4 regions of the Fusicatenibacter faecihominis genome follow, and region 1 is predicted to be linked to each of the others. Evidence: riboswitches for the same ligand, from Rfam matches in the RefSeq annotation. Region 1 holds a riboswitch; each other region holds the start of a gene.
The links. Region 1 has a riboswitch for cobalamin ahead of LKD71_RS05210 (ABC transporter substrate-binding protein). Riboswitches for the same ligand answer to the same signal wherever they lie in the genome.
Positions count from the first base shown of each region.

Region 2: another riboswitch for cobalamin. It lies ahead of LKD71_RS11985 (ABC transporter substrate-binding protein); the one in region 1 lies ahead of LKD71_RS05210 (ABC transporter substrate-binding protein).
Region 3: another riboswitch for cobalamin. It lies ahead of eno (phosphopyruvate hydratase); the one in region 1 lies ahead of LKD71_RS05210 (ABC transporter substrate-binding protein).
Region 4: another riboswitch for cobalamin. It lies ahead of LKD71_RS11070 (sirohydrochlorin cobaltochelatase); the one in region 1 lies ahead of LKD71_RS05210 (ABC transporter substrate-binding protein).

Region 1 is NZ_JAJEPR010000006.1:50,809-58,249, forward strand. It holds gene LKD71_RS05190 (ABC transporter ATP-binding protein) at 1-677, opposite strand, end outside; gene LKD71_RS05195 (ABC transporter ATP-binding protein) at 649-1,617, opposite strand; gene LKD71_RS05200 (ABC transporter permease) at 1,619-2,431, opposite strand; gene LKD71_RS05205 (ABC transporter permease) at 2,424-3,416, opposite strand; gene LKD71_RS05210 (ABC transporter substrate-binding protein) at 3,531-5,210, opposite strand; cobalamin riboswitch at 5,524-5,725, opposite strand; gene LKD71_RS05215 (MYG1 family protein) at 5,769-7,001, opposite strand; gene LKD71_RS05220 (PHP domain-containing protein) at 7,064-7,441, opposite strand, start outside.
Region 2 is NZ_JAJEPR010000021.1:15,427-22,867, forward strand. It holds gene LKD71_RS11975 (ABC transporter ATP-binding protein) at 1-572, opposite strand, end outside; gene LKD71_RS11980 (FecCD family ABC transporter permease) at 569-1,657, opposite strand; gene LKD71_RS11985 (ABC transporter substrate-binding protein) at 1,669-2,778, opposite strand; cobalamin riboswitch at 2,961-3,162, opposite strand; gene LKD71_RS11990 (SseB family protein) at 3,334-3,762, shown strand; gene LKD71_RS11995 (GDSL-type esterase/lipase family protein) at 3,780-4,406, shown strand; gene LKD71_RS12000 (glycoside hydrolase family 31 protein) at 4,479-6,503, shown strand; gene LKD71_RS12005 (DegV family protein) at 6,619-7,441, opposite strand, start outside.
Region 3 is NZ_JAJEPR010000004.1:97,924-105,364, reverse strand. It holds gene LKD71_RS03515 (alanine/glycine:cation symporter family protein) at 1-1,344, opposite strand, end outside; gene LKD71_RS18280 (diguanylate cyclase) at 1,463-3,139, opposite strand; gene LKD71_RS03505 (bile acid:sodium symporter family protein) at 3,163-4,098, opposite strand; gene eno (phosphopyruvate hydratase) at 4,238-5,533, opposite strand; cobalamin riboswitch at 5,939-6,144, opposite strand; gene LKD71_RS03495 (leucine-rich repeat domain-containing protein) at 6,214-7,441, opposite strand, start outside.
Region 4 is NZ_JAJEPR010000018.1:19,368-26,808, forward strand. It holds gene LKD71_RS11045 (ABC transporter permease subunit) at 1-778, shown strand, start outside; gene LKD71_RS11050 (sensor histidine kinase) at 789-1,670, shown strand; gene LKD71_RS11055 (nucleoside recognition protein) at 1,731-2,345, shown strand; gene LKD71_RS11060 (DUF3800 domain-containing protein) at 2,507-3,286, shown strand; gene LKD71_RS11065 (lactate utilization protein) at 3,518-4,144, shown strand; cobalamin riboswitch at 4,293-4,489, shown strand; gene LKD71_RS11070 (sirohydrochlorin cobaltochelatase) at 4,673-5,956, shown strand; gene LKD71_RS11075 (hypothetical protein) at 6,081-6,971, shown strand; gene LKD71_RS11080 (ABC transporter substrate-binding protein) at 6,974-7,441, shown strand, end outside.

The sequences.
Region 1 (7,441 bases):
ATTTCTTTTTTCGTACAGATTCCTTCCCGGATCTCGTAGATCTCGTCGCAGACGGTCTTCGCCAGCACCTTGTTGTGGGTGATAAAAAGGTAGGCCGTCTCGTGCTCCTTCTGGTATTCCTGAAGGAAATGGACGATCTGGGCCTGGGAGATCACGTCCAGCATGCTGGTGGGTTCGTCCAGAATGATGAGTTCCGCCTCCAGCACCAGGACCCGCGCCAGGGCGGCTCGCTGAAGCTCGCCGCCGGAAAGCTCCAGCGGTGTCCGGTAGAGATGCTCCCGGTGAAGGCCAAACCGCTCAATATCCGCCAAAATTGCCTTCTCGCTGCTGTCCTTTTTCATGAGCTTATAGGGTTCCACCATACTCCGGATCAGAGGCAGCATCGGATTGAAGGAAACTTCCGGGTGCTGGAAAAGGATCTGGATCTTCTTCCGCAGCTCCCCTTTCAACGGATAGGAAAGGCGCTCTCCTTTGTAAAAAATTTCCCCGGAAGAGGCCTCGATCAGCCCCACGATCATCTGTCCCACGGTGGATTTTCCGCTGCCGCTGGGCCCCAGAAGGCCTACGGTCTTTCCCTCCGGAATTTCCACGCACACCTCTTTGGCCGCCCAGAAAACAGGCTCGCCTTTTTTCCGGCTCTTGTAAGCCTTAGAGAGCTTTTCCGTTGTCAGAAGCATGACACTCTCCCTCCTTTCCCGTATAAAGCCAGCAGCGTACCTGATGGCCCTCCACCTCCAGCATCGGAGGCGTCTCCTTGCATTTTTCCTTGCAGAACCGGCAGCGGGGCGCATATTTGCAGCCGCCCTCGGCGTAGTCCTCGTGGGCCATGGCAAAGCCCTCGGAAAAATGAAGGCCGTTTTCCGGCATCGCCGCGATCATATCCTGTGTGTAAGGGTGCAGTGGATGCTCCAGAAGTTCCTTCGCAGAGGCGTACTCCACCTGGTTGGAAGCGTACATGACGGAGATGCTGTCGCTGATCTCCCGGGCAAAATTCAGGTCATGGGTCACACAGAGCACAGCCTGGTCTTTCAGGCTGTGGAAAGCATCCACCACCATCTCGATGCGCTCCTCATCCAGTCCCTTGGTGGGCTCATCCGCCAGGATCATATCGGCTCCCGCGATGATGCCCATGGCGATCATGGCACGCTGCTTCATGCCGCCGCTGTAGGTGAAGGGATACTGAGCGGCCACCTCTTCCTCGTCACCGATGTGAAAACGCTTCATCAGCTTTACCGCCTCGGCGATGGCTTCTTTTTTTCCAATCTTCTGATGCTCGATCATGGGTTCCGCCACCTGAAAACCAACGGTCAGAAGAGGATTCAGGCCGTTTCCGCTTCCCTGGGGCACATAGGAAATTCTGGCTCCGCGGATCTTGTCCAGCTGGCGGCGCTTCATCCGGATCATGTCCTCCCCCTCGAAAAAGGCCTCGCCTGTGACGATGGCATTTTCCGGAAGGAGATGGAGGATTGCCAGAAGGAGAATACTCTTTCCGCTTCCGGTTTCACCGACGATGCAGACTTTTTCTTTTTTATTCACCGTCAGGCTCACATTTTCCACTGCCTGGACCCCATGGCCGGAGGCAAAACGCACGGACACATTTTTTACGTCAAGAAGCATCTTACTCTCCTCCCTTCTTAATCTTTCCATAGTAGCCGATGAGCATAAAGCCCAGCACGCAGACGCAGATGCAGACGATGGGCGGCACATACCACCAGTACTGTTTTTTCATGATGCTGTTCCGGAAAAAGGCATAGTGAAGAACGCTTCCCCAGCTCTTCTCTCCGAATTCTCCCAGTCCCAGGAAGCTCAAGCCCGCCTCCGTCATCATGGCACCGGAAATGGCCATGGCTCCTCTGGTCAGAATGATGTCCTTAATATTCGGCAGAATGTGTTTGAAAAGGATCACCGCCGGGTGAACGCCCATCGTCTTTTCGATCTTGATGAAAGGCAGTTCTTTCAGCTGCATGACCCGGGCTCTTAAGATTCGCGCCGTACCAGTCCAGGCCGTGATGCTGATCGCGATGATCAGGCTCCATTTGCCGGGATTCAGGTAGGCAATCAGAAGAACTGTCAGAGGAAGACTCGGCACCGCCATGGCAATATTTGTGATGGCCGTGATAATCTTGTCTGCCACTCCGCCGAAATAACCGGATACCAGCGCCAGCACCGTTCCCACACCGGTCACGATGAAAGCGGCAAAAATGCCGATATAGAGGGAAACTCTTGTGCCGTAAACCATCTCCGAGAAAATGTCCTGGCCCACATCGTTGGTTCCCAGAATGTGCTCTTTGCTGGGCGGCAGATAGGACGCGATCATCTCTTTCGGGTCATAAGGGGCAATCACCGGAGCGAAAACAGCGATGATCAGGAAAAAAAGAATGATCAGAAGGCCTGCCGTAGCCGCCGCATTCAGACGAATTTTCTTATGCATCCTGAATTCCCTCCTCTCTGATTCTCGGATCGATGGCCGCGTTGACAATATCGCTGATCAGGTTTGCAAAAACCACCAGGGCCGCAGACAGAAGGAAACAGAACTGGGCTGTGGGGAAATCCCGGTTGGACACGGCATTATACAGGATCGTTCCCATTCCCTTCCAGCCAAAAACGACCTCAATGATCATGGAGCCGGAAAGAATACCGCCGAACTGCATACAGAAGGAAGTCGCATAAGGAACCATCGCATTTTTCATCACATGACGGAAAAGGACTTTTCTGGAGGGAAGACCTTTGGACTCCGCCGTCATGATGTACTCCTCGCTCCGCACCTGGGAAACTGCGCTCTTCATCAGCATGAAATCACCGGAAGTCCGGTAAAGAATCATGATAATCAGCGGCAGGAACATATGCTGGAGGATGCTCTGCACCCTCGCCATTCCTTCGACGCCCGGGGAGACCATTCCGTTGATGGGAAAAAGCTTCATCCGGTAGGCAAAAAAGATCAGCAGGATCAGACAGAAACAGTTTGAGGGGACCGTATTCACGATCAAAAGAATAGGCGTCATAATCTTATCAAAGAGTTTTCCCGGCTTCCAGCCCGCAATAACTCCCAGAAGGGCTCCTAAAAGTCCGCCGATGATCCAGGTGGGAATCGACAGAAAAAGTGTCCATTTGCAGGCTTTGAGAACGTTGGAAACGACCGGTTTCTGGTTCGTATAAGAGGGACCGAAATCCATGGTCACAATGTTTTTCAGGTATTTTCCGTACTGCACCGGAAGGCTGTCATCCAGGCCGTACCTGGCAATGAGTTTGTTCAGGGTCTCCGGATCGTTATCCAGCAGATAATAGTATTCCTCCTGGCCCACCAGATGGATCACCGGATCTCCCGGCATGATATGTACCAGAAAAAAGCTGATGGTGATGATAACAAAGATCGTCACAAAGGCCGTCGCAATTTTCTGTGCGATATGACGGGTCATAAACGATTTCTCCTTTCACATGAATCAGGGCGTTCTGTGCTTTCGCTTTTTCCCACCCATACAGAAAAACCGCCGGAACCCGAAAGGATCCCGGCGGAAAACATTCGTTTGTGATTATTTTGCTGTCAGACGATACCAGGTTGTCGCATGAACAGCACCCCAGGAGGGATAATTTTCCCATCCGGTATATTTATCGGTGCGGTAGGGGAAGAATGCGGTCTCCCAGCACAGAGCCTCAGCAGACATGCTATCAGCCACATAGTTCTGCAGTTTCTTGCAGTTCTCGACGTACTGATCATCGTTGACAGCCTGAGTCATTGCATAATAGGTATCACGGAAGCTGTCATCGCGGATGGTTCCCCAGAGCCAGGAGCTCTCGCCGTCTCTCAGCTCGCCCATGAAGTAACGGAAAGCGGTGCTGTAGGAAGCCACTCCGGAAGTGGTCAGAGTGATGGAGATATCATAGTTTCCTTTGGTAACGGTATCTTCCCAAACTTCACTGTTGGAAAGGCTGTCGTTATCCACATGGTTCTTAATGCCAACTTTGTCCAGGCTGTTCATGATAACCTCTGCGATACGGTTTCTCATATCCATGGATTTGGAGCTGTACTGCGGGATCACAGTCAGATCCATCGGGCTTCCGTCCGGAAGCTCACGGTAACCGTCGCCGTCCACATCTTTGTAGCCAGCTTCATCCAGCATCTCGGCTGCCTTGTCAGCGTCAAATTCCAGAGAACCGATGCTCTCGTCGTATCCTTTGCAGGAAGGCGGAATCACACCTTTTCCCGGAACCTTTCCGTACTCGCCGTTGATGGTGGTTGCCAGCTGATTGTAATCGATTGCATAGGAAGCAGCCTCACGGAAAGCCTGATCATTTCCCGGAGCTCTGTCTTTACCATACTCCATCTGGTAGCAGCCGGTGAAATCGCTCTCGCCGAGGTCGAGATCCGGTGTGCCCTGAACGGTGTCGATGACGTCAGCGTCGATCGGGTTTGCATAGTTATACATGGTATCGATCTCGCCGTTCATCATAGCCATCATCAGAGTGGTCTCGTCAGAATAGCTCTGTACGGTTACTTTATCAACGGTGATCTCGCCTAAGAAATCGTTCTCCGGAACAGCCTCATAGTAGGAAACCTGTGCATCGGAATCGTAGGAAACCAGTTTGTAGGGGCCGCAGCCGATGGCTGCTTCCGGTCCGTCCAGAGTGGTCGGATCATCGATGCCTTCCCAGATATGCTTTGCGTATACGCAGGCATTGTTGTTGCAGGAAGAGTTGATCCAGTAGTAAGCATCCGGCTCGGAGAAGATCAGGGATGCGCTGTCATCGCCGGTTACTTTTACTTCTGTAAGATTCTGAAGGCTTCCGTTTTTCCTCACATCTCTCATATATTCAAAGGTGAATACCACATCATCCATGGTTACCGGCTCGCCGTCATGCCATACGGCATCCAGCGGAATGGTGAAATCGATCTGTTTTCCATCCTCGGAGATCTCAAAGGATTTCCAGAAATAGGGCTGCAGATTGTTGTTCTCATCGCGGTATACGAAGTCACCCTGGGTAAAGCCATTGTAGTTCATACGTCCGAAAGCGTCGGTCTGGGTCAGGGAGTTGAATACGTTCTGATCTGCGATGGTTCCAACGATCAGATTCTCTACATGGTTGCCAGTGCTCTCGCTGGCTGCCTCGGTCTCGGTCTCTGTGGATGTCTCTGCTGCAAATACGCTCTGTCCCGGCAGCATGGTCAGGCACATAGCCAGACTCAGCAGCAGACTTACGGTCTTCTTTTTCATTTGTTTCCTCCTTAAATGCTAGGTGTAGTAGGTACAAAATGCTTACCGGATTGCTCCGCTGCAAAGCAGCTCCCGCAATCCTCTCCCCGCCATTCGCATATCGCGAAGCTTCGCTCCGCTTTTATGCTCATGTCGGGCGGGTCTCAAGGTCTTGCGCACCTCTGTGCAAGCACAGGCGTGCAAGGACTTTTCGACCCTATAAGCACAAAAAAGTGCCTGGAAGAATTTTCCAGACACACAGAACCAAAAGAGACGTCAGATCGACCTTCATCCGCCTCTTTGGAACATGCATCAGTCTTCCATTGAAACGGATACATCTCAAAATCAAAGGGGAGGTCTTCTGGCTCGGGGTCAGCCTCCTGGTCTTCCTTCTCAGCTTTCGCCAATGGCTATTGACCATTCGTCACCCTTACAGCAGCAAGGACTGCCGCAGATTCACACTGCGTTCCCTTTTCCCTTCGATCTATTCACTTTTTTCCTTTCGCCGGAAAGACCGGCTCTGCTTTGTAGTATAGCACACAAAAAACAAAATGCAAGAACATTCTGTCATTTTATTTTTCATGAGCCAGAAGGTATTTTTATGAGTAATTTTCTTTCCTCTTTTTTAATCATCGTCAGCACCGGCACATGTTTTTTCCGCAGGGCATGGACGACCGGATAGGTGTAAAATACCTCCCCTTCCACATAGACCGCCTCGGGCTTTTCTTTCAGAATCGCCTTCACCTGGGCTTTAATCCGGTTCTTCCATTCCTGCTTTTCCATAGCCACTTCGGTGAAAATCCCATCTTCATTAAGTTCCGGAAGCTCCGGCAGCGCCATCCGGACAATCTTCACTCCCGTCAGACCCGGAAGCTTTTGAAGAAGTGCCTCCGCTTCCTCTCCTCCCCCAAAGTTTACGAGAACCGGAGCCTCGTGAAACTCCGCCAGGCTGATTTTTGCCGCCTGAACCGCCTCCTCCAGCGTCTCCGTGGTCATGAGAAAACCGCCTTTGTGACAGAACACTGCCCCTGCAATGCCGGAAGCTGCCTCCAACTCCTCATTTTCCAGGCCCAGCCATGCCGAAGGAAAACTGCACTTATAATTCAGGGAATATTCCCGTTTCTGAGGCTGGATGCAGTAGCCGCCCCGGTTGGAGGGAAAGATCACAAAAGCGATCTCCGTCTCGGAGAGATGCTTCTGGCAGGGCACAAATTCCGGCAGAATCAGAATCTGTCGATTCTCCGCGGGGATTTCTCCAGCTTTGATAGCCCGCTCCTGTTCCGCCAGGATCTCCTCCACCCGACGGTCCGCCCGCTCATTTCCGCGGCAGCGCTCAAATTTGTTTTCCAGGATCATCCCGGCCACGCTCACCGCCTGGAAAAAAGCCTCATCCGTGCCTCCCTCCGCGTCCCAGGCCGGATTGAAATTGCCAATGAGAGACGCCAGCTCATTTTTCTCCCCGGTGTTGTCATTATTGTCCAGAGGCTGAACGAAGGTCTCGTCAAAAGAAAGCGCCAGTTCTTCGCCTAAAATCTCCGCCCCCAGCGCCTCCCAGAGAAGGCCGAAGGCCGCGTAGGGCACGCCGTTTTCCCGAATCCGGCTGTCCTTCTGGTGATGGTCGTAAGCGCCTCTTCCGATGTCAAAAACAATGCCGTCAAAATCTTCCGGCACCTGATTTCCCCTGCTGATCTGAATCTCCGGGTTCAGGTACAGGAGAAGGGCCGCGGAAAACACGTCGTCCGCGTGAAATTTTCCCCCATGGGTGAAGGCTTTCGCGTCTTTTTTTCTGATCTCATTTAATAACTGATTCATGATCCATTCCTTCCATAGATAAGTTCAGGGACCCGGCGCATCTGCTCAGGTCCCTGTGTTTTTTATTTCAGATATACAGCGTTCGTTCCCGCAAATTTTCCTTTTCCGTCCCGGATCTGGATCCGCACCCAGGCATCCTTTCCGTTCAGCGGAAACTCTGCTTCCGTGATGGTCTCCCCTTTCGGAGCCAGTTTCTTGTAGCAGTCACGGCTGTCCGTCACCACAAAAATTTTCTCCACCGGAGAAGTTTTTACCTTCAGCACACCGTCCTCAATCTTCGCCTCGTGGATCTCTGGAGCCATGGAGAAATAGAAATTTCCCTCTTTCATGGCTTTGATCACAGCCTCATAGGTCAGTTCCGAGGCTTTGATCTGAATAAAGCCGCCGAAGGAATCGCACATGGAATCTGTCACAGGAAAAATGTTGTGGTTGTCGTCGGT
Region 2 (7,441 bases), on a different contig from region 1:
GCGGAAATTACCGTGGCATCCAGTTTTTTCACGATCTTCAAAAGCTGAAGCTGATGGGTAATGTCCAGATGGTTCGTGGGCTCGTCCAGAATGAGGCAGGGGGTCTGCTGGGCCAGGGCCCGGGCAAGAATCACCCTCTGCTGCTCACCGCCGGAGAGCGTCGAAAAGCTCCGGTCCGCAAACTCAGCCATTCCAACGGTCTTTAAGGCTTCCGCCACAATCGCGTAATCCTCGGCATTATCCCGCTCCAGCGCTTTCTTGTGCGGGGAACGGCCCATGAGGACCACTTCCCGCACAGAAAAATCAAAATTATAATAGTTGTGCTGGGCTACCACGCCCAGGCTTCTGGCGGAAGTCTTGTAATTCATATCCTTCAAAGGCTTTCCATCCAGAAAAACGGCTCCCTTGTCCGGGGAGAGCACGCGGTAAACGCACTTCAAAAGCGTGGATTTCCCGCTTCCGTTGGGACCGATCAGGCCCACAAATTCCCGGTTTCCAGCCTCCATCGAAACACCTTTCAGGATTGCTTCCGCTCCGTAGGACAGTTTGATGTCTTCTGCTTTTACATTCATCCTCTGCCACCTCCGAATCCGTAAGACCGACGTACCATCAGATAGATAAAGCAGGGCGCACCGATGATGGAAACCAGGATACCGATGGGCATCTCAGAATTTTTCAGGATGACACGACAGCCTACATCCGCCCAGATGAGGAAAATGGCTCCCACCAGAGCGCAGAGGGGCACCAGTCTTCTGTGGTCCGTTCCGAAAATCATCCGCACCGCATGGGGCACGATCAGGCCCACGAAACCGATGGTTCCCGCCGCATAAACGGCAAAACCAACCATCAGGGAGGACAGGATCATATAGAGGTTTCTCGCCCGGTGAAGGTCCGTTCCCAGTGTGATGGAGGCCTCATCTCCCAGAAGCATCAGGTTCAGATTCCGGAACTGGGACCAGAAAATCAGCGTTCCGATGAACACCACCGGAAGAAGCACGCCCACCCGCTGCCATTTGGCTCCGGCCAGGCTTCCCATCGTCCAGAACATGATTTCTGAAGTGGCGTTTTTATTATTTACAATATAAATGGCAAAATTTCCGATCGCAGAGCAGACGGAGCTCACAGCCATTCCGGCCAGGATCAGCTTGCCCGCATTGGATCTTCCGCCGATATTTGCGATAAAAAGAACCAGGAAAGACGTTCCCATCGCTCCCAGGAACGCCATTACACCCACGGAATTGGCTCCAAAAAGGGCTCCGAAGCCAAAAAGGACGCCGATCGTGGCTCCCAGAGAAGCGCCGGAAGAGATTCCCAAAACATAAGGATCTGCCAGCGGGTTTTTCACCACGGCCTGCATGACCACGCCGCAGACTGCCAGTCCCATACCCACACAAAGGGCAAGGATCACCCGGGGAAACCGGATGATCCATACCACGTCATGGACAGCTCCTTCTGCAAAATCTGAAAATTTTCGAATATGAAAAAGTTCATAGGCAACGACGCTGTAGACTTCCTTCACAGAAAGATCGGCATTTCCGAAGGTGATCGAAGCCAGAACGGAAAACACTAGCAGCGCCAGCAGTACGATGAGGACTGTGGTAAAACCGACGGTGGAAAGGCCCACCCGTCTACCGCGTCCGCTGTCACTTTTTTTCACTTTTTAACTCCTTACTCGATACCCAGATCGATATCCGGATACAGACCCTCTGCAAAGTTCACGATTCCGTCTTTGGTGCGGGTTGCGCTGGCATACATCTCACTGAGCATGATCGGAACCACACGGCCGTTCTTTACGGCATCCAGGCTCTGATAAGCTTCATCCTTGAGGAGCACATCCAGTTTCTCCTGCTTTACGGTCTCCGGATCATCTCCGGAATAAGGCATATAAACGACGAAGATCACATCCGGATTTGCTGCGATCACATCTTCTTTTCCTACGCTGGAAGCATCCGGGTTTGCCAGCTCGCCGCCCAGCTGAGTCAGCATATCGCCGCCCAGAGTTGCACTTCCGTAATTGGTAAAGGTATCATCCCAGGATTCCAGGATCAGGGCAGTCGGCTTCTCTTCAATGGATGCAGTTGCCTCTGTTACCTTTGCAATGGTATCTTTCATATCATTTACGATTGCTTCTGCCTTGTCCTGTACATCAAAGATCGTTCCGATGTTCAGGATATCTGTATACTCATTTTCGAGTGTGCGGGCATACTTTACATCACCGGTACCGGGACGGGTATTCGTATTGATGTAGGTATTGGTTCCTTTTTCCACCCAGCCTGCTGCATCACCCAGCGTCTTGTCTCCGAAAAGAGAGCCCCAGGAGAAGATCATATCCGGCTCAAGCATGGTCACGGTCTCAAGCGACGGTGTGAACTCATCCAGATAATCTGTTTTGGAAAATGCTGCTTTCTGATCTTCGGGAACCTCATTGTCCAGTCCTGCGGTTGCCACGATATGATCCTCCAGGCCCAATGCCAGAAGGGTTTCGATACAGCCCTGGTAGACTGCCAGCACCTTCTCCGGTGCTTTTTCATAAGTGGTCTCAAGTTCCAGTCCGTCACTTCCATAGGTTGTAATGGTAACCGGATACTCTGTCTTTTTCTGTGAGTCTGAAGCCTCTGCTGCTTCGGTCTCACCCTCGCTCACTGCTTCCGTTGCCTGATTCTCCTCTTTGATGGCCTCTGCATCTTTTCTCTCAGCTGCGAAAGATACACTTCCGAAGGTCATTCCTGCTGCCAGGATCAGGGCTGTCATTTTTGCTGCGACTACTTTTCTTTTCATGTTGCTGCTCCTTTTCTTTTGTTGCAGATGGCACAGAAAATGTTTACCGGCAGCCGCCGTCTCTTTTCCGTTCATCTGTTTTTTGATCGTGCGGACCGGAACGCCCCATCCGCCATGTTTTTTCGAGAACGGCAATCGAAAAGTATCCTTCTTATAGACAGAAGACCACTGTTACGGGAGTTCGCTTCTGTCGGATCTGAGCAGGTTTCCTGACTCTGAGTATCTTCACCTGGATCCCGTCTTCTCACGGTAAGACCGCAATGACATCCGTAGGATCCGGCTCCTCTCTTACAGTGACCAGTTCGTTCAGGATTTCCACCTGATTCCCTCTCCCTGCCGGAATGTTCTCGATATCCGGCAGTCACTCAAATCCCCTGTTCCATTGTCCTAATAAACTTAACATAAACAAGGAAGGTTTGCAATGAGTTTTTTATATGGAAATCCGCTTTGATCTGCCGCTTGCTTTCTCTTTTCGACTCATGTAAACTATGATCGTGGAGATCCGCTATTCCTCCATAAACCCATATGCATCAACAGAAAAGAGAGGTATTTTCCATGACAGATACATCCGCTCCCCATACCGATCCCGGTCTTGAAGGAAATGAAAAAATCGAGGCAGCCATTCTGGCCCTCCAGCAGGAAGCCAGCCAGGAGCTTCTGGCCCATGCACTGACCGTACTTCGCCGCCGCATGCGGGAGAACGGTCAGCTGATCCTGGCTGTAGAGCCGTCTGCGGGAAAAGAGCAGCTCGCTCTGAAAACCATTCAGACACCGGATGGCAATCTCTGGTGGGTGGCTTTTACCAGTTTTGAAGAACAGAACCGGGGCGGCGGCAGCGTCATGTCCGGTTTTCTCGCAGATATGGATCAGCTCTTCCCCTCCGCCATCCCCACCGATGGCATCCATGGCATCATCCTCAATCCCTGGAACCGGACCTTGATGCTGAACAAAGCTCTTCTCCAGATCATTCTCGGAAACAATTAAATAAGGAGGTTTTTCCCATGAGTATTCCCTTAGATCCCGAAAAAACGCTGAAACTTGCCCGTTACGACCACCTCAACAAAACCGCTGTTCCCGGTCAGATCCTTTTCGCCGGGTCCAGTCTGATGGAGCAGTTCCCCGTCCACGAATTTCAACTGGGTGCCGGCCTTTCTTCCATTATTTATAACCGCGGCGTGGGCGGTTTCACCACTGCGGAAATGCTGGAGCATATGGAAACCTGCGTTTACGCGCTGAAACCGGCCCGCATTTTCCTCAATATCGGTACCAATGACATGAATCCCGCCGATTACCGTAAGGAAGAGCTGATGGCCCGCTATGAAAAAATGGTCCAGGAGATTCTCGCCCGCCTTCCCGGCGTTCAGCTCACTCTCCTGGCCTACTATCCCGTCAACCACGACGCCGCTCCCGACGACAGCTGGTTCTTTTACCGGACCAACGAGCGCATCCATGAGGCCAACGAGGCCGTAGAGGCTCTGGCTGAAAAATATCATTTAGGTTTTCTCGACCTCAACGCCCCGCTCACCGATGAAAATGGAAACCTGAAGGCTGAGTTCACCATCGACGGCGTTCACATGTATCCCAACGGGTATTGGGAAGTGTGGAAGCAACTGGTCAAAATACCGTAACTTTTCATCAAAATATCGGTAGAACTTTCCAAAAGAAAGCATTATACTGCAGAAAAAGGAGGTTTATACATTATGATTTCAAGATTTTCCTACGGCCATGTCATCGAGACCGAGGCCATTCTTCAGAAACCCGCTGCTGAAAACGGCGCTCTTCCTTTCCTGACTGTGGATGAGGCTTCCCTTTCCCTCACCTATTCCATGGACGACAACGACAAGGTCTATGGCCTGGGCGAAAATGTCCGCGGCATCAACAAGCGCGGCTGGATCTACCAGAGTAAATGTTCGGATGAGGCGCAGCATCTGGAAGACCGCCGCTCCCTTTACGGCGCCCACAATTTCTTTGTGGTGAGCGGAAAAGAAACCTTTGGTATTTTTGTCGATTACCCGGGAATCCTCACCTTTGACATCGGATATACCCGTTACAGCGAACTGAAGATCACCGCTTCTGACTGGAATCTGGATGTCTATGTCATCACCGGGAGCGACGTCAAGGATATCATCCACCAGTTCCGCCAGCTCATCGGCAGAAGCTTTGTGGTTCCCAAATGGGCCTTCGGCTACGGTCAGAGCCGCTGGAGCTATATGTCTGAAGATGAAATCCGGGAAGTCGTAAGAAAGCACCGGGAGCTTCAGATCCCTCTGGACAGTGTTTATCTGGATATCGACTACATGGATCGCTACAAGGATTTCACCCTGAACAACGAAACCTTCCCTGATTTTGCTGATTTCAATCAGGAAATGAAAGAGGACCACATTCATCTGGTTCCCATCATCGATGCCGGTGTCAAACAGGAAGAAGGCTATCCCGTCTATGAAGAAGGCCTGAAAAAAGGCTATTTCTGCACCAAAGAGGACGGCTCTCCTTTTGTGGCCGCCGTCTGGCCCGGCAAGGCGCTTTTCCCGGATATGCTCAATAAAGAGGCGAGAGACTGGTTCGGCGAACAGTACAAATTCCTGCTGGATCAGGGCGTGGAAGGCTTCTGGAACGATATGAACGAGCCTGCCATTTTTTACACGGAAGATCGTCTGAAAGAAGTTCTGGACAAAATAGATGACTATAAAGACCGAAACCTAGATATGAATGAATTCGGGGAAATGACTGCTCTGGTGGGAAGTCTCAGCAACAACACAAAGGATTATACCCGTTTCTATCACAACATCCAGGGAGAAAAGGTATCACACGACCGGGTACACAACCTGTTCGGCTACAATATGACCCGGGCCGCCGGAGAAGCCTTCGAGCGTTTAGAGCCGGATAAAAGGATCCTGATGTTCTCCCGTTCTTCCTATATCGGCATGCACCGTTACGGCGGTATCTGGATGGGTGACAACAAATCCTGGTGGTCTCATATCCTTCTGAACCTTCATATGCTTCCATCCCTGAACATGTGCGGTTTCCTGTATACCGGTGCTGATCTTGGCGGCTTCGGCGCAGATACCACAGAGGATCTCATGCTCCGCTGGCTGGCTCTCGGCATTTTCACACCGCTTATGAGAAACCATTCCGCTCTCGGCACCCGCCGTCAGGAGGCTTATCAGTTTGAAAACATGGATGGTTTCCGTCACATCATCGGGCTCCGTTACCGACTGCTGCCCTACCTTTACAGTGAGTATATGAAAGCGGTCTTAAACGATGAAATGATGTTCCGTCCTCTCGCTTTTGATTATCCGGACGACAGACACGCCAAAGCGGTAGAAGACCAGCTTCTTCTTGGAGACGGCATGATGATCGCCCCTGTTTACGAGCAGAATGCTGACGGCCGTTATGTTTATCTGCCGGAATCCATGAAACAGGTGCGTTTCTCTGCAGACGGCACAGTAGAAGAGACCATTCTTCCGGCAGGCCACCATTTTGTGGAGATCCCGCTTACCGATGTAGTCCTCTTCATCCGTCCGAACCATCTGATCCCCCTTTCCAAAGGCGGTCAGTGTGTTGATGAGGTTGATTTCGAAGCGCTCACTTTCCTTTCCTATGTTACAGAGGGAAACGAAGCTGTTTACACCTATTATCACGATGACGGTTACGAAAAAGATTACGAGAATCCGGCCCATCTGAGTGAGATCCGTATTTCCTCCAACGGTACCGTAACCAAATAAGAAACACGCTCAAAAAAATATCCTGCACAGGTTTTCTCACAGCCTGTACAGGATATTTTTTTAACCGTAACTGTTCAGTACCTTCACAGGAATAGTGGCTGCTGAATAGTTACTTTTAACCTTCCTTTCCGAAAAAAGCCACCGCCACAGCGTTTGGCCCTACATGGGTTCCGATTGTGGCCCCGATCGTACAGATCGGAAGCTCCTCCGTGTAATCCTTCCAGAGCACCTCGCTGTCCTGGATGTATTTCTGAAGAAGGGCATCGTTGATTCCCGTATACCCGAGCCAGAAGGGCAAGGAAAAATCGATGCCGCCGGCGTTCTGGATCTCTTTTACCAGGAGATTGTTTCCGTTTTTGGAGCCCCGGGCTTTTCCGAGGACTGCCACCACGCCGTCCTCCACAGTGACAACGGGCTTGATAGAAAGCATGCCGCCGATCATGGCCACAGATTTGGAGATCCGGCCGCCTTTTTTCAGATATTCCAGAGTGTCCAGAAGGGCGATCACATGAACCTTTTTCTTCGCAGTCTCCAGTTCTTCCGCGATCTCCACCGCTGTTTTTCCCTGATCCTTCAGCCGCAGGGCGTAATCCACGAGGATTCGCTCACCCACAGCCACGCTCTCGGAATCCACCACAGTCACATTGTCGTAGTCCGCAGCCGCCACCATGGCGCTCTGGTAAGTGCCCGAAAGCTTCGCGGAAAGGACAATAACCACCACCTGCTCCCCAGCCTTCTCTGCCTTTTCAAACTCATCTGCAAAAGTGCCCGGCGAGATCAGGCTGGTCTTCGGCAGCTCGTCACTCTCAATAAGCATGTTGTAAAATTCCCGGTGGCTTAAGTCCACCCCGTCCAGATATTCTTTTTCCCCGAAAGTAATATGCATCGGGAGCACCGTCACGTCCTCCCTCTCTGGCGTTCCCATATCAGAAGCGGAT
Region 3 (7,441 bases), on a different contig from region 1:
GGAAAGCAGGAAAAGAGCAATGAGGTTCGGGATCGCCATCAGCCCGTTAAAGGTGTCCGCGATATCCCACAGAAGTCCCAGCTCCATCGTCGCACCCAGAATCGTCACAAAAGAATAGACCACAAAGAAGGGACGGACAACTTTTTCACTGGAACAGAGATATTCGATGCAGCGGGCGCCGTAAAGGCCCCAGCCGATGATTGTGGAAAAGGCAAAGCAGCAAAGAGCCACAGCCGTAAAGACAGAAAACCAGCCGCCGTAAGTGGCGGTAAAGCCTGAGATCGTCAGTTCAGCTCCGGCAGGCTTTCCATAGCCGACGGAAACGCCACTGCAGAGAATCACGAGAGCCGTCAGGGTGCAAATCACAAAGGTATCTGCGAAAACTTCAAAGATACCAAACATTCCCTGCTTTACCGGCTTCTTTGTGTCCGCGCAGGCGTGAGCAATGGAGCCCGTACCAAGGCCGGCCTCATTGGAAAAAATTCCGCGGGACACGCCTTTTTTCAGGCTCAGGAACATGCTTCCCACCAGACCGCCGGTGAAGGCTTTCGGTGAAAAAGCGCCGCCGATGATGGAGGCGAAAACCGCCGGAACATTCCGGATATTGAGAAACACCACGCCCAGAGCCATGACCACATAGAAAAGAGCCATGAAAGGCACAAGCTTCTCCGTCACGCTGCCGATCCGTTTCACACCGCCGAGAAGCACCATGGCCACCAGCATGGCAATGAAAATACCGATAATGAGATTCAGCATTGAGAGAGCCGTCCGGTTTGTCAGATTGTACTGGACCAGAGCCGTATCGATTGCGGTGGTAATCGTATTCACCTGGGTGGCATTACCGGTACCGAAGACCGTCAGCACGCCAAAGAGCGAATAGAAGAAAGCCAGCCACTGCCATTTTTTCCCGAGGCCGTTTTTGATGTAGTACATGGGACCGCCTACCAGGTCACCCTCCTTATTCCGCTCGCGGAAATGGACAGCCAGCGTCACCTCTGCAAATTTGGTACACATGCCGAAAGCGGCAGAACACCACATCCAGAAGATGGCTCCCGGGCCGCCGATGGCAATCGCTCCCGCCACTCCTGCGATATTTCCGGTTCCCACTGTAGCGGCCAGAGCCGTGCAGACTGCCTGGAAAGGCGTCATGGAACCGTCTGAAGCATCCTTTTTCCGAAACATCCGCCCGATCGTGGTACGGATGGCATAAGGAAATTTCCGGATCTGCAGAAATCCCGTGCGAATACTTAAGAACATACCCACGCCAAGAATGCAGATCATGGCAGGAACACCCCAGATAAAATTGTTGACCGCATTGTTCACGGCCATTATGATTTCAACCATTTTTCTGTTTCTCCCTTTTCTTTTGTTTTCCCCGCGTTGCTGTAAACAGCTGACGCGTCAGATTCCTAAATTAGTATGTTATCACAAAAGAAAAAAGATGACAAGCCCGGATATGTCATCACCCGGGCTCGTATCTGTTCTCTCTGTGATATTTTTCTTTCTCTTTGTACATCTGATGATCCGCCGTCTTGGTCAGCGCTTCCAGATCCATGGTCTCCTCTTTCCAGACGAAGCCCGCGGAAATGCTCACCTCTTTTTCCTTCATTTTCGCATAGACGGTCTTAAGCTTCCTGAAGAACTCCTCTTCCTCCATGCCCACGGCAATAACAACAAACTCGTCCCCGCCAATGCGGAAGGCTTTCTCCGGGAAGGAAGTCTTAATGACTGCCGCCGCATTCCGGATCAGCTCATCTCCTGCCTCATGACCTTTCTGATCGTTGACCTTTTTCAGACCGTTCAGATCGATGAAAGCCACTCCGACTTTTTCCACATGCCGGTTCTTGTAGCGCTCCAGAACCTCAATATATTTATTTCGGTTAAAAAGCTCTGTCAGCATATCCCGGTAGCTCAGATATTTCAGTTTTTCCTGCTCTCTTTTCCGGGTGAGGCTGTCGGTGACAAAGAACTGAAGCGAAGCCAGCAGAGTCTCATCGCTGTAGTGCTTCCTGGGATTGTCCACGCCCATGAAGCCGACGATTTTTTCATCTCTTAAAAGAGGAACAGCCAGCAGGCGGTTGATATCCTGCATTTTCAGGATCTCATAGTGGGGCGTTCCTTTTTCTAACTCCAGATCCGGAATATAGTATACATTTGACTCCTCAAATTTCTGCATCCAGATGGAGATCACCTCCACAGGAATCCCCTGAAGGTTCTCCTGCTGCTCCGTCACCTGATCTTTCACATACTCGTAGGTGTTCGTCAGGATTCCCTGGTCCGTATCCAGTTTGAAAATGTAGGTCCGGTCTGCGTCAAAGTAATCGTTGATGATCTCCAGCAGATGATGAATTGCCTTATCTACATTCACGCTCGAGGAAAGCGCTTTGACGCAGCGGTTCAGAATCGTGGCGATCTCCAGACGTTCCTCGGTCTGGGCCTTGCTTTTTGACATTTTTTCGAGTTCTTCACTCTGCTCCTCCATGGCTGCAACATAGATCAGCACCATAGAAAAACTGATGGCTATACTGACAAGAGAAGCTTCATAATGGAAAAACTGCACCAGCGCCGCCAGAGTCGGAAGAATAATATAGGAACTCATAAACAGGAAATCTCTCCGACGGATCCGCTTCCGATACTGAACCAGCAGAGTAAAATCAAGCAGCATACCGCTGGCCGGAAGCACCATGGCGAGCAGACAGGTGGAAGTTCTGTGATAAAGATTTGTCTCGTCAATAGTATAATAGAGATGCGTAAACTGCGATACAACCACCAGAAAGGCGGCAAAAAATCCAATATACGATACCAGTCTGTATCTTTTATTCTGCTTCCGCTCTTCCGGAGGCATCAGGTGACAGCCGACATACCAGTTGAAAAAGACAAGGACGAGATCTGAAGTCAGAAACAGCAGAAAGTTGCTGATCCGTACCATCCACCAGGCCGTTTTTCCAGGTCGGCCATCGAAGGCCCAGGCAAAAGCCTCACTGCTCAGAAACAGGGCTGTAAAGAGCTGCATATGCAGCATCCATCTCTTTTTCTCCCGGTTGTAATTTTTATCTTTCCCCATACACCAGGCTGCCAGAAGGCAGAAAAGGCTTCCCCACATAAGGACTGTAGTATGGGCCATATGATGATCCGGCACCGTTATTTCCTCCGTTTTTTACGTTAATGATACTTTCTTTCAATGAGTTTTCCATAGCATGCCGCCAACACCTGCTGAAACAGCGTTCCGATCATCACAGGAAACAGAACCTCCCCGGGAAAATAAGCCGCCGCAATCACGGCCCCCGCGCTGATGTTCCGCATGCCGGAGCCATAGACCATGGACACCGCCGTCTCCCTCTCTCCTCCAAAAAACCGGGACAGAAACCAGCCGATAGCATAACCCGAGGCCGCCAGCAGGAGAATTGCCGCCGCCACAAGAACACGCTGGGGCGTCAGATCCCGCACATAGGGAGCGACCTTCGATGAATTAGAGGTCACGACGAAGATCAGACACATTTTGGAAAAAGGTGCCAGCTTCGACGGCCATTCTTTCCGCACTCTTCCATGAGTCAGCTCGTTGAGACTCATCGCCGCCAGCGCCGGAAGGGCTATCATAAAAAGAAGTTCCCGCATCATGCCCGCCGCATCCATGGATACCCGGGAACCAACAAGGAGCTGAAGGGTCGCCGGAATCAGAAAAGGTGCCAGAAGGGTGTCAGCGATGACCAGAGACAGGGACAGCGGGCTGTTTCCGCCGTAAATCGTCACCCACATAAGGCCGACCACGGCTGTAGGCACGGAAAATTCCAGCACCATACCCGTGATGAGGTCGTCATTTCCCGGAAAGAGCAGGTGTCCCAGGCCGCAGGCCAGAACCGGCAGCAACACATGGAGCACGCCGAGACAGGCCAGCAGGGGAAAAGGCCGCTTCAGCACCCGGGCCATATCGTGAAAATCCGATTTCAGAGCTCCCGTGAAGGTCATAAAGGCAAACACCAGGGAAACATAAGGCAGCCCATGCTTCGCGACATCCGGAAAAAGCACACCAAAAAGAAGACAGGCCGGTGTAACCAGCGCCATCCATTTTTCTATAAATTGATTAAATTTACTGAGCATATTTCTTTCTTCCTTAATATATATTTTTTATGATACGATGAATCTGGAAAAAAGGCAAGAAAAAAAGACCTCCGGGGAACATCTTCGGCGATATTCCCCAAGGTCTTTTCGTTTTCAGGTCAGATGTCTGCAGATTGCCTTAGCGGCTGATATGGAAAGCTTTTTTGCCCGGATAAACGGCAGACGCGCCCAGTTCCTCCTCGATGCGGAGCAGCTGATTGTATTTTGCCACACGCTCACTTCTGCTGGGAGCGCCGGTCTTGATCTGGCAGGTGTTCAGTGCAACAGCCAGGTCTGCGATTGTGGTGTCCTCAGTCTCACCGGAACGATGAGAGGTAACAGCGGTGTAGCCTGCATTGTGGGCCATCTTGATAGCTTCCAGAGTTTCGGATACGGAACCGATCTGATTCAGTTTGATCAGGATGGAATTTCCGCAGCCAAGAGAAATTCCTTTGGAAAGACGCTCAGTGTTGGTAACGAAGAGGTCATCTCCTACCAGCTGAACCTTGCCGCCCAGCTCTCTGGTCAGCACCTGCCAGCCTTCCCAGTCTTCCTCATCCAGGCCATCCTCGATGGAATAGATCGGGTATTTCTCACAAAGCTTCTTCCAGTGCTCAACGAGCTCTGCAGAAGTATATTTCCTGCCGCATTTCGGAAGGATGTACTCGCCCTTCTTCTCGCCCTTCCACTCACTGGAAGCAGCGTCCATAGCCAGAACGAAATCTTTACCCGGCTCGTAACCGGCTTTTCGGATAGCTTCCAGAATGCACTCGATAGCTTCCTCGTCACTTCCAAGGTCCGGAGCGAAACCACCCTCATCACCTACGGAAGTAGCCAGTCCTCTGGATTTTAAGAGAGCTGCCAGTGCGTGGAACACCTCGGTACACCATCTGAGTCCCTCACGGAAACTCTCTGCGCCAGCAGGCATAATCATGAACTCCTGTACATCTACGGTGTTTGCTGCATGAGCGCCGCCGTTCAGGATGTTCATCATCGGAACCGGAAGACGGTTGCCGTTTACGCCGCCCAGGAAACGGTACAGGGGAATCTCCAGTGCGGTTGCTGCTGCTCTGCAGCTTGCGATGGATACAGCCAGGATCGCATTAGCGCCCAGGTTGGATTTATCCTTGGTTCCGTCTGCTTTCAGCATTGCTGCATCTACTGCATAAATATCAGAAGCATCCACGCCTTTCAGCACGTCGTTGATGACAGTGTTGATATTGTTCACTGCCTTGGATACTCCTTTTCCTCCAAAACGTTCTTTATCTCCATCACGCAGCTCCAGAGCCTCGAACTCACCGGTGGATGCTCCGCTGGGAGCAGCTCCTCTTCCGATGGTGCCGTCTGCCAGATAAACTTCCGCCTCAACGGTGGGATTGCCTCTGGAATCAATGATCTCTCTTCCGATTACTTTTTCAATGGATAAATGTTTCATCTTTATTTCGATCCTTTCTCCATGCACCCTCCCACCCTTGCTCAGGGGGCGGAAGGAGTCTGCATGATTTATTCACAGTAAGTTAGGTTTTTCTAACCATGGTTAGCTTATCATAACTTTCTGCGAAATGCAAGAGAAATCCCGGAACATAATTGAGAAAGTTTGCGTAACAAGTATTTTTGTATAGCAAAACAGCAGCACCATAACGGCGCTGCTGCTTTTTTTACATCGAAAGAACAGATGCGGAATTTCTGTTCTTAAGAAGGAGGTATTGTTCGTGTATATTAATATGCTCGAGATGCATACAATCATAATCATAAATAAAAACTGCCTGCCTACCCATGGCTGACATCTCTGAGACACCTGCGGAATAGTGTCCGATTGGATGTTTGACTTTACTCGGAAGCCCATCTCAAATACCAAGCAGGTTTCCTGACTTACAGATCGTTACACCGGCTCCCCTTCTCACATTTAATATGGGTAATGCAATGGGATCATTGAGCGGTATTCCCTGTTTACAGTGACCGGATCGTCCAGGATTCTCACCTGGTTCCCTCTTCAGACAGTAACTGCGGAATTGTACTGCCTGCACTTGATACTGCAATATTAAATTACACTAACAACATTATAGACTTAAAAAGGGAGGTTGTCAACCCCCCCTTTTTCTAATAAAATTGATTCTATTTTGTAATTTTTGCTTTTGTGGAAAGTCCTTTGCTGCGAAGCAGTTTTTTGTAGGTGTTAACTTTGTTCTTCGGTACCTTCACCACCAGCTTTTTGTAATTGTTTTTTCCCATATTGGTGAATGCCTTGCTTCCGATTTTTTTGGAGGTCAGTTTCTGCGTCTGGATCGTAAAGGAAACCATTTTTACGTCATTACAGAAAGCCTTGCTTCCGATTTTTTCTACTCTTGCCGGAAGCGTCATTTTCCGAAGGGAAACACAATTTGCAAAGGACAGGTTTCCGATCGTTTTGACATTTTTGCCAAGAACAACCGTTGTCAGTTTCCCGCAGCCGTAGAAGGCTTTCGAACCGATGGTCGTTACACGGCTTCCCGTTTTAACTGTAGTCAATGAGGTGCAGTTCTGGAAAGCTCCTGCTCCGACCGTGGTTATATAACCGGAAATGGTCACTTTTTTCAAGTTCTTATTATTTTTAAAAGCACCGGCAGCGATGGAGGTCACCCGATAAGTTTTTCCATTGAACTTCACCGCGGACGGGATCGTAACCATGGAAGCATTTTTATTTTTCAGCTGTTTCAGTTCTACCGTACTTGCAGTTTTCACTTTATAGACATTCTTTGTTTTGCTGTCGGTCTTCACAGTTCCCGGCTTTAAAGCCATATTGGAAGCCGATGGTTTCTGCTCGGATGGTCTCTGACCGGACGGCTTCTGATCCTGGCCGGTGGAAGCGGCTGCTTTGATCTCAAAAGTCAGACGGATGCTTCCGTAATAAGACTCGTTTCCGCTGATCGTCAACTTTGCCGTTCCTACCTTCTTGTTATTGGAATAAGAAAGGCTGTAGTCTTCTCCTGCTTTCAGTGTCTGGCTGCCAAGCTTTACTGTTACAGCCGGCGTGATTGCCTTTCCGGTGTAAGTATAGCTTGCATTGAGACCGCTTACCTTGGCTCCGGAAAGATCGATCTTATAGCGGAGTGCATTTTTCTTCGCGTACTGGACCGCATAGGAATTGTATGGCGCATAGATCGTTCCTGCCATCACATGGCTATAATTGCCAATCCAAAAATATCCTGTCCAGGTGATATCCTCGCCGATCTTTGTCACACTGGCCGGAATGGTCAGTTTTTCCAGATCATCACAGCCGTAGAACGCCTCTTTCCCAATGCTTTTAAGCCCTGGTTCGATCTCGATCTCTTCCAGATTGGTAAAATACGGAAATGCTCTTTCC
Region 4 (7,441 bases), on a different contig from region 1:
GGCGCGAAACGCGGTTACAGACCCGAATATTACTTTCGCGGACGGTATGTTTTCCAATCAGGCCGTCATGAACCTGGTGATGGCGGTTTTTGTCACGCTGTTTCTAGGAACGGAGTACAGCGACCGGACCATCCGGAATAAAATCATCAGTGGCCATTCGAGAAGTACCATTTATCTGGCTGCGTTTCTTGTAAGCAGTGTGGGAGGACTTATCATTTATGCGGTTTCTCTGGGAATTTCAGCGGGTCTTGGCAGTTTGCTGCTCCATGCTGCCGAAACGCCTTCTGTGGGGAAAATTTTTTCTCAGGCCCTCATTGGAGCGCTGGTCTGCCTGGTGGACGCGGCTTTTTTCACCTTCTTTGTCATGGTGCTGGGGAATAAAACTGCCGGGGCTGTGACCGGGCTTGTGGCAGGAATCACGCTTCTGACCCTGGGTGTGGCTGTTTACAGCCGTCTTTCCGAAGACGAATTTATCTACGAGCCGAAGAGCGTTTACAAGGCGATGCAGAATTTAGTTGGGGAAAACACAGAGGAAAGTGTGGATTTTTATCTCAACGACGACACGGAATGGGTAAAGCTTCCCAATCCGCGTTATCTTTCAGGAAAGTTACGGCTGGTCTATGAGAATCTGCTGGACTTAAATCCGGTGGGTCAGAGAGCGGAGCTCAGCGGCTGGGAGTTTGCGAAACCGGCCCGGGCGGTTGTTTTTGACCTTCTGGAGATCGTGCTTTTCGGCGCGGCCGGAATCCTGATTTTCCGAAAAAAAGAACTGAAATAGAGGTGATCGGATGCTGACCTGGTGCCTTTTTGCCCTCAGCGTTGTGGTGATTTTTCTGCTGGGACTTAAGATTTTTTCCTTAAAAAAGAATATGGATCGGGTCAGCAGCGAGTTTGCGAGGCTTCTTACGGAGGAGACCAATGGGCTCATCACCGTTGACACGCGGAATCCGGAGATCCGAAAGCTGGCTCGGGAACTCAATGAGGAACTTAAAACCCTAAAGGAGCAGCGCCGGAACTATCAGAACGGCGACCGGGAGCTGAAGGAAGCCGTGACGAATATTTCCCACGACCTTCGCACGCCCCTTACCGCGATCAGCGGCTACCTGGAGCTTCTGGAGGAGGAAGAAAAAAGCGAGACGGTGGAGCAGTATCTCTCCTTCATTTCCGGCAGGACTGAGGCCATGAAGCAGCTGACGGAAGAATTGTTTCGCTACACCGTGGTGCTTTCTGCCGGGCCGCCCGAGCTCAGCGAGATCGACCTTCGGGAAGTGCTGGAGGCCAGTCTTTTGAGCTTTTACGGAGCCCTCACTGAACGAAAGATCACGCCGGAAATCCATCTTCCCAAGGAGCCGGTTTTGCGAAAAGGAAATCGCGAGGCCCTGTCCCGGGTGTTTGGAAATATTCTGAGCAATGTCCTCAAGTACAGCGACGGCGACCTGAAGGTGGAGTTAAAAGAGAACGGCGAGCTTACCTTTTCCAATCACGCCAGAGACCTGGACGAGGTTCAGGTGGGAAAGCTCTTCGACCGATTTTTCACCGTGGAAACCGCCCGGGGCTCCACCGGCCTCGGCCTCTCCATCGCCAGGACGCTGATGGAGCAGATGGGGGGAAAGATTGTGGTGGGGTATGAAGACGGGGTGCTGAAGATCCGGCTGAATGTTAATGAGTGAAAACCATATTTTACCTTACCTCCGCATAGGATATAAAAATCCCGTGCGGAGGTTTTTTCTATGAATATGCTCTGGGGCGGTATGCAGCTCATTGGAATTTTATATGGGGCATTTAACGGGCGGATGCAGGAGATCACGGACGCGGTTTTGAGCGCATCCCGGGAGGCGGTGACGCTCTGCGTGACGATGACGGGGATTCTGGCTTTCTGGCAGGGACTGATGGAGATTGCGAAGGACGCGGGGCTCACGGATGTGCTTTGCGGAAAGATCCGGCCGCTGATCCGTTTTCTTTTTCCGGAGATTCCGGCGGATCATCCGGCGTATGAGTCAATTTCCATGAATTTTATCGCGAATTTCCTTGGTCTTGGCATGGCGGCCACCCCGGCAGGCCTAAAAGCCATGAAAGATCTGGAAAATCTCGAAGAAAAGCGGCGGGGCGGCAGGCTTCTCGGCAGAACTCCGGTGCCTCCCGGAACCGCCAGCCGGGAAATGTGTACCTTCCTTATTATGAATATCTCCTCCCTCCAGCTGATCCCCGTCACGATGATTGCCTACCGCAGCCAGTACGGCAGCGTGAACCCCGCCGCCATCACCGGCCCGGCGATTCTGGCTACCGCGGCAAGCACCGGTGCGGCGGTGATTTTTTGCGGGGTGATGAACCGAAAACGTCGATAATGCTTTAAAAAGTTGAAGAATCCTTTGCACGAATAATGCACAGGATTCTTTACTTTATATATAATAAAAAATAATGTTTGCAAATTTTTACTATTGAAAGATACTATGGGATACGGTAAAATATAAAGCAGTTTTATACTCACTGAAGAGAGGGCGAATTTATGGCAGAGTATACATTGTATATAGATGAAAGTGAGACATTTAACAGCGCTGGTGATAAATATTTTGTTATGAGCGGAGTTATTATAAAAGACAGCAATTATTCAGACATAGAAAATGTTTTAAATAAAGCAAAACAAATCGTATGGGAAAATATTCCGGGGTGTGAGAGGTACATATTACATGAAAAAGATATCAGCTTTGCAAGCAATCGCCTAAATTCACGAAAACTGAGTATGATACCAACGTGTTACCATATTTTTCAGGACAAGCATAAAGTAGTTCAGCTGTATAATGAATTATCAAAGATATTTAAAAATATGGATATATCAGTACTGGGAGTGTGCTTAGCTAAAAGGGTGTTATATTCTTGCTATGGGGAGAGTAAATTAAACAATCAATTTACAATAGCCATTCAATTGTTGATAGAACACTATTGTCAGTTCTTAATAAAAAATAAGGCAGTGGGGAATATATGTTATGAAGCAATGCAGCCAGAGCAAAATGATAAAATACAGCAGAGAATCTATGAGCTGAAAGCATTGGGAACTTTATATTATTCGTCAAAAACCATTCAGGATCATATAAAACAAATAAATTTTGTACCAAAAACAGATAATTTAGCGGGATTGCAGTTGGCAGACTTTGTCCCGAATACATTGGGGAGATATGCAGCTTCCATGAAGCCTAAAAATAAGGATTTTGCTAAAAATGTAAGAGCCAAGCTTTATGATGGAGATGCAAAAGAAAAGTATAAATTTGGTTTTAAAATTTTGTCATAAAAATGATTGACTTTCTAACTAAAGAAAGTATAATATAAATCAATGGGATTGTGGTTGTGAGGTGCTGATGAACTTCAGTGACCGTTTATGAACCGTTCTTTCGAGGGCTGGGAATAAGAAACAACCTGTCGAACCCATCAACAAAAGATACTTAAGGGCCTTAGCTATTTGCTAAGGCTCTTTTTCTATGGTAAGATAAGGATATCAATAGAAAAAAGGAGGAACCTACCTATGGATGAGAACTTAAGAAAAAGAAACGAAACCCTCGCGAAAACCGTCATTAAGGGTCTGAAATCCCGCAACATGTCCGGCTATTATGCAGCGGATAAGGAGGAAGCGCTGAAGCTGGCTCTGGAACTGATTCCTGAGGGGAGCACGATCAGCATGGGCGGCTGTGCAAGCGCCCAGGAAGTGGGACTGATCAAAGCGCTGAAAGAGGGCAATTATAATTATATCGACCGGGCAAAGCTTTCACCGAGGGAAAGTCTTATGGCTGCCTACGATTCTGATATTTTCCTTTCCAGTGCCAATGCCATCACAAGCGACGGTATCATGGTGAATATCGACGGAAATTCCAATCGCGTGTCCTGTATCGCCCAGGGACCGAGAAAAGTGGTCTTTATCGTGGGAATGAATAAAGTCTGTCCGGACCTCGATGATGCTATGAAGCGGGCCAGAAATGTGGCGGCTCCGGCCAATGCCCAGAGATTTGACGTCAAGACACCCTGCAAGGAGACCGGAAAATGCTTCGACTGCAAATCCCCGGATACGATCTGCTGTCAGTTCCTGATCACGAGATATTTCCGTCACGAAGGCCGGATTCATGTGATCCTTGTAAACGATAATCTCGGCTTCTAAGTTGGAAAGTCAAATACCCCGCTACAGGCAACGGGGTATTTGATCCTCGCGGAAATAAATTTTTTTACCACTTGTACTTTAAAAAAGAGTGTGCTATGATACGCATGAGGGTGGCAGATAGCAGTCTGCAGCTCCCAACAGCTGAAAACTAAATAAGAAAATATCAGGTGCCGTTTTAAAAAGAGAAAACTTTCAGCAAACGGGTAAAAGAGAAGCAGGTGAAAGTCCTGCGCGATCTCGTCACTGTAAACAGGGAGTCAAGGCCAGAATGTCACTGGGAAACCGGGAAGGCGGCTGCGGCAAGGATCTGTGAGCCAGGAAACCTGCCTGATGTTGGTACGGGGATAGTTATCCCGGATCACGAGTAATTGATTGTACCGTTTATCTTTTTCCCGCGATCCTTTTGCCTGTGTGTAAGAGGATTTTTTCATGTCACCGTACCTTATGATTTTCGCTGATGCAAAAATTAACATACATCAGGACGTCAGACCATAAAGATCTGTGTCTGGATCAAGGAGGAGAAGTAACATGAAAAACAAAATGGTAAAAGCTCTGGCAATCATGATGAGTGTATCCACCATCACAATGATGGGTTCCGCAAGCGTATATGCTTCCGAGACTGAGACCGAGACAGCCACTGAGGCTGTAACAGAAGCAGCAACCGAGGCTGTAACAGAGACAGCAACCGAAGCAGCATCTGAGGATGCCACTGAGGCAGGCTCTGAGAGCGACGATCAGGCAGCAGCTGATAATGTAGCAGCTCTGATCGATAAGATCTATGTTCAGGAGAGAACCGATACCACCGATGCAGACTGTACCGCAGCCAAAGAAGCATGGGATCAGCTGACCGATGCTCAGAAAGAGCTGGTTGAAGGTGAAGAGGCAAGCCCGGAGTATTTCGGACGTGACACCGGCGACGCTTCCAAAGACGATCCCCGCAACGGCGATGAGATCGGTGACAACGAGCTTCTGGTAGTAAGCTTTGGTACTTCCTTCAACGACAGCCGCGCAGAGGATATCAAGGGCATCGAGGATGCTCTGCAGGAAGCATATCCGGACTGGTCTGTAAGAAGAGCATTCACTGCTCAGATCATCATCAACCATGTACAGGCAAGAGATGACGAGAAGATCGATAATATGGATCAGGCTCTTCAGCGTGCCGTTGACAATGGCGTTAAAAACCTGGTGGTACAGCCGACTCATCTGATGCACGGCGCTGAGTACGACGAGATGGTAGAAGCGATCGACGGTTACAAAGATAAATTTGAGTCCGTAGCCATCGCAGAGCCGATGCTGGGCGAGGTAGGCGACGACGCTACCGTTATCAATGACGACAAGAAGGCAGTTGCCCAGGCGATCACCGATGAAGCTGTAAAAGCAGCCGGTTATGACAGCATGGAAGCAGCAGCTGAGGATGGAACTGCATTTGTATTTATGGGTCATGGTACTTCCCATACTGCAAATGTAACCTATGATCAGATGCAGACCCAGATGGAAGAGCTTGGATTCACCAATGCTTTCATCGGTACGGTAGAGGGTAAGCCGGAAGATACCGCTTGTGAAGAGGTTATCAAGAAGGCTCAGGATGCAGGCTTCAAGAAAGTTGTTCTTCGTCCGCTGATGGTTGTAGCTGGTGACCACGCTAACAACGATATGGCAGGCGATGATGAGGATTCCTGGAAGAGCCAGTTCGAGGCTTCCGGAGCATTTGACAGCGTTGACTGCCAGATCGAAGGACTGGGAAGAATCGATGCTGTTGAGCAGATTTATGTAGAGCATACAAAAGAAGCTATCGATTCTATCGCAAAATAATCAATAAAGCGGACATTCGCAATCCGCTTTTGCGACTGCGTTCAAACAAAAGGATAAATCTCAGCTGCCCGGAATGTTTTCAAAGACATCCGGGCAGTTGTTGTAAAAGAGGAGGAAATTGATTATGAAACGTTCCATGACATTCTTTTTATCACTGATCTGTGCTACTGCCATGATGGCAGCTCCTGTGGCAATGGCAGCAGAGACCGAAACCGAGACAGCTGTTACCGAGATGGTATCTGAGGCTGAGACGGAGACCGGCAGCGAGACCGAAACCGAGGCAGAGGGCGTTCTGGAGGATGGCACCTACACCGCAGAGTTTGATACGGACAGCTCCATGTTCCATGTCAATGAGGCAAATGACGGAAAAGGCGTTCTGACGGTAAAAGACGGTGAGATGACCATTCACATATCTTTAAGCGGCAAAGGCTTCCTGAATCTTTTCATGGGAACCTCCGAGGATGCGAAAAAAGACGGCGCAGAGCTTCTGGAGCCGACCACAGATACCGTAACCTATAAAGACGGAACTTCTGAGGAGGTTTATGGCTTCGATATCCCGGTGCCGGCCATTGATGAAGAGTTTACCGTGGCAGCCATCGGCAAAAAAGGCAAATGGTACGACCACAAAGTCAGCGTCAAGAATCCGGTGAAAGAGGACGGCGCAGAGAAAAAGACCGTTGCTGATCTGAATCTGGAGGATGGCGATTACACGACAGAGGTAACTCTGGAGGGCGGAAGCGGCAGAGCAACCGTAGATTCTCCGGCAGCCATTACGATCAAAGACGGCGAGGCAACTGCAACCATCGTATGGAGCAGCCCGAACTATGATTATATGCTGGTAGACGGTGAGAAATACGAGCCGGTAAACACCGAGGGAAATTCTACTTTTGAGATCCCGGTAGATGGCTTCGATTATCCGATGGAAGTCGTTGGAGATACCGTAGCTATGAGCGAGCCTCACGAGATCGAGTACACCCTGCAGTTTGATTCTTCTACTATGGAAAAGGCAGAATAAAAATGAAAAAAAGAACAGGATGGCTTCTGAACGCAGTCCTGGGGTTTTCTGTGATCTTTTCTTCTTCGGCAGCGCTGGTTCCCATCCGGAGCTTCGCAGCCGAAGAAACCAGTGAGACGGCCGGAGCTGACACTGCGAAGGAGGATCTGGCAGGACTCAAATATGACCACAGTCTGGAGCTTCAGTATGCGGATCAGTTTGCCGTGGATTATTATGAGGGCGATTATGCCCTGATTACGATTGAAGGCGGCGACCAGTTTCTTCTGGTGCCTGAGGGAAAAGAAGCGCCGGACGGTCTGGATGCGGATATCACCGTGATCCATCAGCCTCTGGAAAATATCTACCTGGTGGCAACTTCCACGATGGACTTTTTCCGAGCTCTGGACGGACTTGGCAGCATCAGTCTTTCCGGAACGAAAGCGGATGGCTGGTATATCGACGAGGCGAAGCAGGCTCTGGAGGATGGTTCC